Regions from separate parts of the Ancylobacter sp. WKF20 genome, predicted to be linked through region 3. Evidence: predicted binding sites of a transcription regulator. Region 3 holds the regulator's gene; each other region holds the start of a gene.
The links. Region 3 encodes LexA, which represses DNA repair genes until DNA is damaged. Its sites were predicted from a motif close to TGTTCNNNNTGTGTTCNG; they were not measured.
Positions count from the first base shown of each region.

Region 1: a site for LexA is predicted at 2,502-2,519, ahead of recA (recombinase RecA). Genes of this name have one in related genera too.
Region 2: a site for LexA is predicted at 2,003-2,020, ahead of AncyloWKF20_RS08450 (putative DNA modification/repair radical SAM protein). Genes of this name have one in related genera too.

Region 1 covers NZ_CP121679.1:1,577,439-1,581,591, forward strand. Annotated here, with positions in the region: gene alaS (alanine--tRNA ligase) at 1-1,089, opposite strand, end outside; gene recA (recombinase RecA) at 1,360-2,436, opposite strand; gene hutC (histidine utilization repressor) at 2,691-3,422, shown strand; gene hutU (urocanate hydratase) at 3,459-4,153, opposite strand, start outside.
Region 2 covers NZ_CP121679.1:1,834,936-1,839,088, forward strand. Annotated here, with positions in the region: gene AncyloWKF20_RS08440 (GatB/YqeY domain-containing protein) at 23-478, opposite strand; gene carA (glutamine-hydrolyzing carbamoyl-phosphate synthase small subunit) at 729-1,934, shown strand; gene AncyloWKF20_RS08450 (putative DNA modification/repair radical SAM protein) at 2,037-3,251, shown strand; gene AncyloWKF20_RS08455 (UdgX family uracil-DNA binding protein) at 3,278-4,153, shown strand, end outside.
Region 3 covers NZ_CP121679.1:1,366,717-1,370,869, reverse strand. Annotated here, with positions in the region: gene AncyloWKF20_RS06275 (ComEC/Rec2 family competence protein) at 1-1,312, shown strand, start outside; gene lexA (transcriptional repressor LexA) at 1,306-2,007, opposite strand; gene atzF (allophanate hydrolase) at 2,220-4,043, shown strand; gene AncyloWKF20_RS06260 (GntR family transcriptional regulator) at 4,080-4,153, opposite strand, start outside.

The DNA of each region.
Region 1 (4,153 bases), 210 kb from region 3:
CAGCGTCTTGCGGAAGCGGGTCTCTTCCAGGCGCAGCGTCTCGCTGACCAGCGCCTCGGCGCGCACGATCTCCGGGTAAGCCCGGCCCATCTCGCGCACCAGCACGGGGACCAGGCGGTGCATCAGCGGGTCGCGGGCGCCGAGCAGCTGAGCGTGGCGCATGGCGCGGCGCATGATGCGGCGCAGCACATAGCCACGCCCCTCATTGGAGGGCAGCACGCCATCGGCGACGAGAAAGGTCGCCGCGCGCAGATGATCGGCGATGACGCGATGGCTGGCCTTTTGCGGGCCGTTGGAGGGTATGTCGGTCATCTCCTCGACGGCGCCGGTGAGCGCGCGCATGAGGTCGATCTCGTAATTGTCATGCGTGCCCTGCAGCACCGCCGAGACGCGCTCCAGCCCCATGCCGGTGTCGATGGAGGGACGCGGCAGGCTCACCCGGTCGCCGCCCGGCAGCTGCTCGAACTGCATGAAGACGAGATTCCAGATCTCGATGAAGCGGTCGCCATCCTGATCGGGCGAGCCGGGCGGGCCGCCAGGGATGTGCGAACCATGATCGTAGAAGATCTCCGAGCACGGGCCGCACGGGCCGGTATCGCCCATCTGCCAGAAATTGTCGGAGGTCGGGATGCGGATGATCTTGGATTCCGGCAGGCCGGCGATCTTGCGCCACAGGCCGAAGGCTTCGTCATCCTCGGAATAGACGGTGACCAGCAGCTTCTCGACCGGCAGTTCGAACTCGCGGGTGATCAGGTTCCAGGCGAGCTCGATCGCGTTCTCCTTGAAATAGTCGCCAAAGGAGAAATTGCCGAGCATCTCGAAGAAGGTGTGATGCCGCGCGGTGTAGCCGACATTGTCGAGATCATTGTGCTTGCCGCCGGCGCGGACACATTTCTGCGAGGTCGCGGCGCGCGAATAGGGCCGCTTCTCGATGCCGGTGAAGACGTTCTTGAACTGCACCATCCCGGCATTGGTGAACATCAAGGTCGGGTCGTTGCGCGGCACGAGCGGCGAGGAGTCGACCACCTGGTGGCCGTGCTTCGCGAAATAGTCGAGAAAGGTCGAACGAATCTCGTTAACGCCGCTCATGAAACCAGTCCGAAGAAGGAGAAGGCAGCCGGCGCTGGAGAGCATCCGGCCCGCGCCCAGCGGCGCGAGACGGTTCTAACGAGGCCCCCTCGCCTTGTCCAGAAAGGCCGCGCGGACACGCGCCTGCATGGTTACGCGCGGGCGCCGATGCGGTGGGAGCGAGCACCGGGAAAAGATCTCCCGGCAGAGCAACCCGCGCACGGGTCGCGCGGCGCGCTGAACCGTCCCGCACGACGTACCGCGCGGGACGCTCAGCCTTGCGCGGACCGCTCAACCCTCGGTATCGTCTTCCTCGCTCGGCTCGCCGGCGAGGATCTGCTCGGCGATGAGGCCGGCATTCTGGCGGATGGTCGCCTCGATGCGGCCGGCGATCTCCGGGTTCTGCCGCAGGAAGTTCTTGGCGTTCTCGCGGCCCTGGCCGAGGCGCTGGCTGTCATGGGAGAACCAGGCGCCGGACTTCTCGACCACGCCGGCCTTGACGCCGAGATCGATCAGTTCGCCCATCTTGGAGACGCCCTCGCCATACATGATGTCGAACTCGACCTGCTTGAAGGGCGGGGCCAGCTTGTTCTTCACCACCTTCACGCGGGTCTGGTTGCCGACCACTTCCTCGCGCTCCTTGATCGAGCCGATGCGGCGGATGTCGAGGCGCACCGAGGCGTAGAATTTCAACGCGTTGCCGCCGGTGGTGGTTTCCGGGCTGCCATACATCACACCGATCTTCATGCGGATCTGGTTGATGAAGATGACCATGGTGTGCGAGCGGTTGATCGAGGCAGTCAGCTTGCGCAGCGCCTGGCTCATCAGGCGGGCCTGCATGCCCGGCTGGTTGTCGCCCATCTCGCCGTCAAGCTCGGCGCGCGGGGTGAGCGCGGCGACCGAATCGACCACCAGCACATCCACCGCCCCGGAACGCACCAGCGTATCGGCAATCTCCAGCGCCTGCTCGCCGGCATCCGGCTGGGAGATCAGCAGATTGTCGAGATCGACGCCGAGCTTGCGGGCATAGATCGGGTCGAGCGCGTGCTCGGCGTCGATGAAGGCGCACACGCCGCCCTTCTTCTGGGCCTCGGCAATGGTGTGCAAGGCAAGCGTGGTCTTGCCCGAGGATTCCGGCCCGAAGATCTCGACGACGCGCCCGCGCGGCAATCCGCCAATGCCGAGCGCGATGTCGAGGCCGAGCGAGCCGGTGGAGACCGTCTCGATCTCCATGATCTTGTCGTTCTTGCCCAGGCGCATGATCGAGCCCTTGCCGAAATGGCGCTCGATCTGGGTAAGGGCGGCGTCCAGCGCCTTGGCTTTGTCCATGGAAGATCCTTCGACGAGTCGCAAACTCGCTTGAGTCATTGCCGGGCTCCGGGTTGCACGCAAGGGGTGAACGGGATTTCCTTGAATGTATCCGGTTTGTTCTCTGTTCGCAATATGTTCTCATCGCTTCGCCGCAGATAAGGCGGTGGCGTGCACCCGCAGGTCGGGTGCATCCGTCCGTCACCACGGCGCCGTCAAAATGTCTATACATATCAACGCGAGACGCTAGACTATACGCCCTTCAGGGCCTTGGCGGGGAAACGAATTCGCCGGGCCGGCACCGAGGTGACGGCGTGAACGACAGCCCTTCCCTTACCGACGCGCCACACCGGGCGGCGCCGACGCTCGGCCAGCGCATCCGCGCCGATCTCGAGGGCAGGATCCTGTCAGGCGAGTGGCCACCCGGCCACCGCATCCCCTTCGAGCACGAGTTGATGGCGCAGTATGGCTGCGCCCGCATGACCGTCAACAAGGTGATCGCCGGGCTGGTCGCGGCAGGGCTGGTGGAACGGCGCCGGCGGGCCGGCTCCTTCGTGGCGCAGCCACGCATCCATTCGGCGGTGCTGCGCATCCCCGACATTCCCGCTGAAGTTGCCGCGCGCGGCGAGACCTATGGCTACCGCCTGCTGACGCGGCGCCAGCGCCGCGCCGAGGCGGGCGATCCGCACGGGCTCGACGGGCAACAGGTTCTGGACATCACCTGCCTGCATCTTGCCAATGGCCGGCCGCTGGCGGTGGAGGAGCGGCTGATCAGCCTTGCCAGCGTTCCCGAGGCGCTGTCGGCCAATTTCGCGGCCACGCCACCCGGCTCCTGGCTGCTGCGCCATGTGCCCTGGACGGAAGCGGAGCACCGCATCAGCGCGCTGGGGGCACCGGCACGCCTCGCCGAGGCGCTCGGTGTCGCGAAGGGCACGGCCTGCCTGAGCCTCGAGCGCCGCACCTGGCGCGCCGGCGAGACCGTCACCTTCGTGCGGCAGGTCTTTCGCGGCGACGCCTACGACCTGGTGGCCCGCTTCGCGCCGTAAGTGTCAGATCGAACACGAGAGACCGCCCCGCTCGCCTCAGCCCAGAATGCCCGGCAGGTCCAGCTGCTGCTCGCGGGCGCAGGCGAGCGCGATGTCGTAGCCAGCATCGGCATGGCGCATCACGCCGGTCGCCGGGTCGTTCCACAGCACGCGCTCCAGCCGGCGGGCGGCGTCATCCGTGCCGTCGGCGCAGATCACCATGCCGGAATGCTGGGAGAAGCCCATGCCGACGCCGCCGCCGTGATGGAGCGAGACCCAGGTGGCACCGGAGGCGGTGTTGAGCAGCGCGTTGAGCAGCGGCCAGTCGGAAACCGCGTCCGAGCCGTCGCGCATTGCCTCGGTCTCGCGGTTGGGCGAGGCGACCGAGCCGGAATCGAGATGGTCGCGGCCGATGACGACGGGCGCCTTCAGTTCGCCCGTGCGCACCATCTCGTTGAAGGCAAGCCCCAGCCGGTGACGGTCGCCGAGCCCGACCCAGCAGATGCGCGCCGGCAGGCCCTGAAAGGCGATGCGCGCGCGCGCCATGTCGAGCCAGTTGTGCAGGTGGGTGTTGTCCGGCAGCAGTTCCTTCACCTTGGCGTCGGTCTTGTAGATGTCCTCCGGGTCGCCGGAGAGCGCCGCCCAGCGGAACGGGCCGATGCCCCGGCAGAATAGCGGGCGGATATAGGCCGGCACGAAGCCGGGGAAGGCGAAGGCGTTCTCGAAACCTTCTTCCTTCGCCACCTGGCGGA
Region 2 (4,153 bases), 470 kb from region 3:
GGAATTGGCCAGACGCCCTGACTCAGGCCGTCAGCAGCGCCTTCACCGTACCGCTCGCCTTGCCGAAATCCATCACGCCGGTGTGACGCTCCTTGAGCGCCGCCATGGTGCGGCCCATGTCCTTGAGGCCGTGGGCGCCGATCTCGGCGATGATGGCGGCGATGGCGGCCTGCGCCTCGGCTTCCGTCATCTGCGTCGGCAGGAAGCCCTGAATGACCGCGATTTCCTCGCGCTCCTGCGTCGACAGGTCGGCGCGGCCGGCTTCCTCATAGACCTTGGCGGATTCTTCGCGCTGCTTGATCATCTTGGTCAGCAGGCCGAGCAGTTCCTCGTCGGAGAGCGGGTCCTTGCCATGGCCGCGCGCCTCGATGTCGCGGTCCTTGATCGCCGCATTGATGAGCCGAAGCGTACCGAGGCGGACCTTGTCGCCCGCCTTCATCGATTCCTTCAGCGAAGTGTTGATCTGGTCGCGCAGCACCTTGTCCGCCTTGCTTCTGTTCGCGGGCCGGCGGCGCCGGAAGCTCTCCGCGCCGTCCCACACCCACGAAGCGATTGTTGATCCGCCCCGAAAACCGGTCTCGAAACCTTCGGGCCGCCGCATCTCGGGCGTTCGGCCGCGATTTCGCCGCAGCCATCCGCTTGACGAGGGACAGATGCGCAGCCTGGAGGCTGGCGTCCGGCGCGGCGACCGACTAATTAGGGCACACAACGACAGGGAACAAGATCAGATGAGCGGTAGCGCTGAACAGCTCTCCGGCGGCGACGTGTGGGCCGAGCCCCTCCCGACCGCCCTCCTCGTGCTGGCCGACGGCACCGTCCTTGAAGGCTTCGGGCTGGGTGCTACCGGCCAGGCAGTCGGCGAGGTGTGCTTCAACACGGCGATGACGGGTTATCAGGAAGTGCTGACCGATCCGTCCTATGCCGGGCAGATCATCACCTTCACCTTCCCCCATATCGGCAATGTCGGCACCAATGAGGACGACATCGAGACGATCTCGATGGCCGGCGCCTCGGGCGTGCGCGGCGTGGTGCTGCACTCGGCCATCACCGATCCCTCGAACTACCGCGCCACGCGCCATTTCGACCAGTGGCTGAAGGCCCGCGGCATTATCGCCATTTCCGGCATCGACACGCGCGCGCTCACCGCGCTGATCCGCGACAAGGGCATGCCCAATGCGGTGATCGCCCATGCCGCCGACGGGAAGTTCGATGTCGACGCGCTGAAGAAGGAAGCGGCCGCGTGGCCGGGCCTCGTCGGCATGGACCTCGTGCCGATGGTCACCAGCGCCCAGCGCTTCACCTGGGACGAGACCCCGTGGCAGTGGCCGCAGGGCTATGGCCAGCAGACCGCGCCGGCCCACCACGTCGTCGCCATCGACTACGGCATCAAGCGCAACATCCTGCGCCTGCTCGCCCGCGCCGGCTGCAAGGTGACCGTGCTGCCGGCGACCGCCACCTCCGAGGAGGTGCTGGCGCTGAACCCGGACGGCGTGTTCCTCTCAAACGGCCCGGGCGACCCGGCGGCGACCGGCGAATATGCCGTGCCGGTGATTCGCGACATCATCGACCGGGGCATCCCGACCTTCGGCATCTGCCTCGGCCACCAGATGCTCGGCCTCGCCGTCGGCGGGCGCACGATGAAGATGCATCAGGGCCATCACGGCGCGAACCATCCGGTCAAGGACATGACCACCGGCAAGGTCGAGATCACCTCGATGAATCACGGCTTCGCGGTTGATCGCGACAGCCTGCCGGCCACCGCGCGCGAGACCCATGTCTCGCTGTTCGACGGCTCCAATGCCGGCATCGAGCTGACCGACAAGCCGGTCTTCTCCGTGCAGTATCACCCCGAGGCGAGCCCCGGCCCGCAGGACAGCCACTATCTGTTCGACCGCTTCGTCGATCTGATCGCGAAGACCAAGAAGGCGGCCTGAACAACGGAATTTGCGTGCCCGGCCCCGCGGCCGGGCACCACACCCCGCGGGGGTTGACCGTCGCACAAGAGAACATAACATGAATGCGGAAGGAGTTTCCGCGTGGATGACACTCTCAAGGCCAAGCTCGGCATTCTTGCCGACGCCGCGAAATATGACGCCTCCTGCGCTTCCTCCGGCGGGCGCGGGCGCAAGGCGGAGAAGGACGGCATCGGCTCCACCACGGGCGCCGGCATCTGCCATTCCTACACGCCGGACGGGCGCTGCGTGTCGCTGCTGAAAATCCTGCTGACCAATTACTGCCTGTTCGACTGCGCCTATTGCATCAACCGTCGCTCCTCGAATGTGGAGCGGGCGCGGCTCTCGATCGACGAGGTGGTGCGCATCACGCTCGGCTTCTACAAGCGCAACTACATTGAGGGGCTGTTCCTCTCCTCCGGCATCATCCGCTCGCCCGATTACACGATGGAGCAGATGATGCTGGTCGCGCGCACGCTGCGCCGCGACCACGGCTTCGCCGGCTATATCCACCTCAAGGCCATTCCCGAGGCGAGCCCCTGGCTCATCGAGCAGGCGGGACTCTGGGCCGACCGGCTCTCGGTCAATATCGAGCTTGCCTCCGACATCAGCCTGAAATCGCTGGCGCCGGAGAAGAACGCGCCCGGCATCAAGGCGACGATGGGCCAGATGCAGGAGCGCATTGTCGAAGCGAAGGAAGAGCGCCGCCGCTTCGCCCCGGCCGGGCAGAGCACGCAGATGATCGTCGGCGCGGACGACACCACGGACGAGACGGTGCTGCGCACCAGCGCCGGGCTTTATGGCGGCTATGGCCTGCGGCGCGTCTATTACTCAGCCTTCAGCCCGATCCCGGAGGCGAGCCGCGTGCTGCCGGTGAAAGCCGCCCCGCTCCGGCGCGAGAACAGGCTGTACCAAGCCGACTGGCTGCTGCGCTATTATGGCTTCAGCGTTGACGAGATCGCCGCCGGCGGCAGCGCGGGGATGCTCGACCTCGATATTGACCCCAAGCTCGCCTGGGCGCTGAAGCACCGCGACCGCTTCCCGGTCGATGTGAACGCCGCCGACCGCGAGCTTCTGCTGCGCGTGCCGGGCCTTGGCGCGCGGGCGGTCGACCGCATCCTGCGCGCCCGGCGCCAGACGCGGCTGACGCTGGACGATATCGGACGGCTGAGCACGGGCGTGAAGCGGGCCCGCGCCTTCCTCATCACTGCCGACCATCACCCGTTGAAACTGACCGACCGCTCGGATTTGCGCGAGCGCCTCGCACCGCCGGCGCGGCAGCTGGAGCTGTTCGCGTGAGCGGGTCAGGCGCGCCTGCCCGCGCCATGGAGGCCGTGAACCTGGCCTATGGCGCGGACCGCGACGGCTTCCGCCGCGCCGTACGGCGGCTGATTGCGGCGGGCGTGGCGCCAGAACATGTCGTCTGGCGGATGCGCGAGCCGGGTGAACCTGAGGCCGAGAGCGCCTCCGGCGATCTGTTCGGAGCCCTCCCCTCCGGCCCGGCCGAGGCGGGCGAGGGGGGCCCTGCCCTCGCGCTGCCGCGGGCGCTCGGCGAGCTCATCCCGCTGGTGCTCTGCCATCACGACCCCGACCGCTTCGCCCGGCTCTACACGCTGATCTGGCGTGCCCTACATGGCGAGCGGCGGCTCATCGACAATCCAGCCGACCCGCTGGTGCATCGGCTCGCGCTGATGGCAAAGGCGGTGCGGCGCGACATTCACAAGATGCACGCCTTCGTGCGCTTCCGAGCGCTGGGCGCCGAGAACGGGCGCGAGCGCTTCGTCGCCTGGTTCGAGCCCGAGCATTTCATCGTCGAGGCGGCCGCCCCCTTCTTCCGCACGCGCTTTCCCGCCATGGACTGGGCGATCCTGACGCCGAAGGGGACGGTTGGGTGGGATGGGCAGGCGCTGACCTTCGGCCCGCCCGCCGCGCGCCCGCCTCTGCCGGAGGTGGACGGTTTCGAAGAGGGCTGGCTCGCCTATTACGCCAGCGCCTTCAACCCGGCCCGTGCCAACCCGGCGATGATGCGCACGGAAATGCCGAAGAAGTATTGGGCCAACCTGCCGGAGGCGCGGCTGATCCCGGAGCTTCTGGAGAGCGCCCCGGCCCGCGTCGCCGCCATGATCGAGCGGGAGGCGCAGGCGCCGCGCAAGCGCGATCCCGCCAAGGCTGTCGCCGCCATGGCGCAGCAGGCGCCGTTG
Region 3 (4,153 bases):
GCGGATGGTCGACATCTCCCGCGCCGTCGCCGCCGTGCCCGGTGCCGATCGCGGCCTGCCGGCGCTGCCGCTGGCGAGTCTCGTACTGTTCGCGCTGGCGCTCACCGCCCTCTGCCTATTGCGCAGCCGGCTGGTGCTTGTGGCGCCCGTGCTGGCGCTGGCCGGGCTTGCGCTGGCGCCGCTGCGCGAGCGGCCGGACATACTGGTCGACCGCGAGGGGCGGACGGTGGCGGTGCGCCAGAGCGACGGGCGGCTGACGCTGATGGGCGACCGTGATCGCGGCCTAGCCGGCCGCTTCGTCGTCGAGCAATGGCTCAGCGCCGAGGGTGAGCGCACGCGCCTCGCGGACCCGACCCTGACGCAGGCGGCGCGCTGCGATCCGCTGGGCTGCACGCTGCAAACGGCGGGCGGCGAGATTATCGCGCTGTCGCGCCACCGCGACTCATTGGAGGAGGACTGCCGGCGCGTGGCGCTGCTGATCACCACCGAGGCGCCGCCCAAGGATTGCGCGGCGCAGGTGCTGCGCATCGACCCACGACGGCAGACCTCGGCGCTGGCGTTGTATCGCGAGGCGGTCGGGCCGGAGCCCGCGGTGCGGGTCGGGCTCACCGGCTTTGCTGATGCCGAAGATGGTATCACTGACGATGAAGATGGGGGCGGGGGCGGCGCGGTCGGCGCTGCTGTCGAGGGCGGCGCGGAGATGACGGCGCCGGCTGCTGCGCCAAGCGCGGCGGGACGGGTGGCGCAGGCTCCTGCGCCAAGCGAGGTGGGGCGGGCTGCGCCTCCTCCCGTACAGAACGCGGCGGCGATGGGTGCAGATGCTTCTCTGGATGCGCGCGCCCAAGCGACTCTTCAGCGAGACGCCCCCATAGGCAACCTGGAGAGCGCTCGCACCGATGGCTCCAGCGCTACGTTGCCTGACGAGCGAACACCTTGGCTCACGGGTGCGCCATCGCCGACGGTGACCGAGAAGACCCCATCCGCCGGCGCGCCGCCAGACGACGCGACATACGGGGTGAAGACACCCGGCGCCGTGTCGCCGATCACAACCGGCGTGGCCGATGCCCGTGAGCCCCAGCCTTCCGAGGTGGTTCTGTCCCCCTCGTCGCGCGCGACGGCTCCTGAACTGCCCACCGCACATCCACCAGAACTGAGACCCAAGGTCGTCTGGCGGGTGGTCGACTCGCGCCCGCCGGATGGCGCCAGGCCGTGGTTGCCGGCAGCACCATCCGTCACGCCGGAAAGACGCAACGGCTCCAGTGTTGCCGATCCGCGGGCCGCGCCCGGAAGCGCGACCATCCCCGCTCAGTAGCGCCGGAACAGCGCGACGAGCCGGCCCTGAATCTGCACCCGGTCGGGTCCGAAAATGCGGGTCTCATAGGCCGGGTTGGCGGCTTCCAGCGCGATGGACGCGCCCTTGCGGCGCAGGCGCTTCAGCGTAGCGTCCTCGTCGTCGATCAGCGCCACCACGATGTCGCCGGTGCTGGCGGTATCGGATTTGCGGATCAGCGCGAGGTCGCCATCGAAGATGCCGGCCTCGATCATCGAATCACCACGCACCTCAAGGGCGAAATGCTCGCCGCCCGAAAGCATTTCCGGCGGCATGTTGATCGTGCTGTCGGGCGACTGGATGGCGGAGATGGGTGAGCCGGCGGCGATGCGGCCGACGATGGGGATCGCTACCGGGCGGCGGGAATCCTCCTCCACCGCGGCGGAGGGCAGCTTCACCCGGCCGAGGCTGCCTTCGATCACATTGGGGGCGAAGGCGCCACGCGCGGGGCGGGCCTGCGCGTCCTCCGGCAGGCGGAGCACTTCGAGCGCGCGGGCCCGGTTGGGCAGGCGGCGGATGAAGCCGCGCTCTTCCAGCGCCGTGATCAGGCGGTGAATGCCCGATTTCGACCGCAGATCGAGCGCCTCCTTCATTTCCTCGAAAGAGGGGGGCACGCCGTCCCGTTTCAGGCGTTCGTCGATGAAGAGCAGCAGCTCGTGCTGTTTGCGGGTGAGCATCGATCCCGATCCGTCTGTAGGGTGCCCGAGGGCCGTTAAGCGAAACAAATCACGAACAAACACTATCCGTTCTTTGTGTGTTCCACAACGGGGAATTCTCACCCTGCCGCAACTCTGGCGCGCGACGGGCAGGTCGGCTATCTGTATGCAATGGCCCAGATATTGCCTAATGCCTATGCATAGTCCTGCGTGCAGCACGAAAGGCGCGAGTCGTGATCGGAACCATAGCTGACATTCTCGCCGCCCACCGCGCGGGGCGGGCCCGGCCGGCGGAAACGGTGGCGCGGGCACGGGCGCTCATCGTGGCGCATGGCGATCCGGCGGTGTTCATGGCGCTGGTCGACGATGCCGGCATCGCGGCCCAGCTCGCGCGGCTCGAGGGCGCCGATCCCGCCCAGATGCCGCTCTACGGCGTGCCCTTCGCGGTGAAGGACAATATCGACGTCGCCGGCCTGCCGACCACCTGCGCCTGCCCAGACTACGCCTATCCCGCCACGCGCGACGCGGCGGCCGTGGCGCGGCTGCGCCGGGCGGGGGCGATTGTTCTCGGCAAGACGAATCTCGATCAGTTCGCCACCGGGCTCAATGGCACGCGCTCGCCCTATGGCACGCCGCGCAACGCCGTGCGCGATGATCTGGTGCCGGGGGGGTCCAGCTCTGGCTCGGCGGTTGCGGTCGCGGCGGGGCTGGTCGCCTTTGCGCTGGGGACGGACACGGCTGGTTCCGGCCGCGTGCCGGCCGGGCTGAACAATATCGTCGGCCTCAAACCCAGTCTCGGCCTTGTCTCGACACGCGGCGTCGTGCCGGCCTGCCGCTCGCTGGACTGCGTGTCGGTCTTCGCGCTCACGGTGGAAGACGCGCTGCTGGCGACCTCCGTCATGGCCGGGGCGGACGAGGATGATCCCTATTCGCGCGTCCTGCCGCTGGGAGGTCTCGCCGGCTTTCCGGCCGGCCCGACGCTCGCCGTGCCGCGCGCGCAGGATCTCGTGACCTTTGGCGACCGCGCCTCGGAGGCGGGGTTCCGGCGCGCCGCCGAGCGCATGGCGCGGCTGGGCGCGCGGCTGGTCGAGATCGACCTCACGCCGTTCTTCGAGACGGCGCGGCTGCTCTATGAGGGGCCTTGGGTGGCGGAGCGCTACGCGGCGGTCGGCGCCTTTCTCGAATCGCGGCCCGCGTCGGTGCATCCGGTGGTCGCCGGCATCATCGAGCAGGGCCGCCATTTCAGCGCCGTCGAGGCGTTTCGCGGCCAGTACCGGCTGGCGGAGCTGAAGGCGCAGGCGCGGGCGGCGCTCGCCGGCATCGACGCGCTGATGGTGCCGACCATGCCGACCGTGTTCACGGTCGCGCAGATGCTGGCCGAGCCGGTGCGCTGCAACAGCCAGCTCGGCGTCTACACGAATTTCGTCAACTTGCTCGACATGTGCGGCCTCGCCGTGCCGGCAGAGATTCGCGCCGATGGCGCCCCGGCGGGCATCACTTTGCTGGCGCCGGCGGGGCAGGACGCGCATCTGGCCGCGCTTGGTGCCGCCTTCCATCGTGATACCGGGCTGACGCTCGGCGCGACCGGGGCCGCTCATCCGCCGGCCTTGGCGGCCGTTCCGGCTCCGGCGCCGGGCTATGTGGCGGTCGCCCTGTTCGGGGCGCATTTGTCCGGCCTGCCGCTCAATGGCGAGCTGGTGGAGTCCGGCGGTTTGTTCATCCGCGAGGCGCGGACCAGCCCGGATTATCGCCTCTTCCTGCTGCCGGAGGGCCGGGTGCGCCGGCCCGGCCTGCTGCGCGGCGCCGCGGGCTCCGGGACGCGCATCGCCTGTGAGGTCTGGGCGCTGCCGGAAGCCGCTTTCGGGCGACTGGTGGCCGGCATTCCCGCGCCCCTTGGCATCGCCACGGTGACGCTCGAGGACGGCACGGCGGTCAAGGGCTTCGCCATGGAGGCGGCCGCTGCACCGGCGGCGCGTGACATCACCAGCTTCGGCGGCTGGCGCGCCTTTCTGGCGGATGAGGCGGCAAAGCGCGGGGCTCTGGCGCCGGCGGGCTAAGAGGTCGAATCAGCCGGTGCCCGTAAGTGCCTGAGATCAAACGGTCTGAGCGTATTGCTCATAGGCGTCGTGGACGATGGTGATGTGCGAGCGCATGGCGGCTGCCGCCG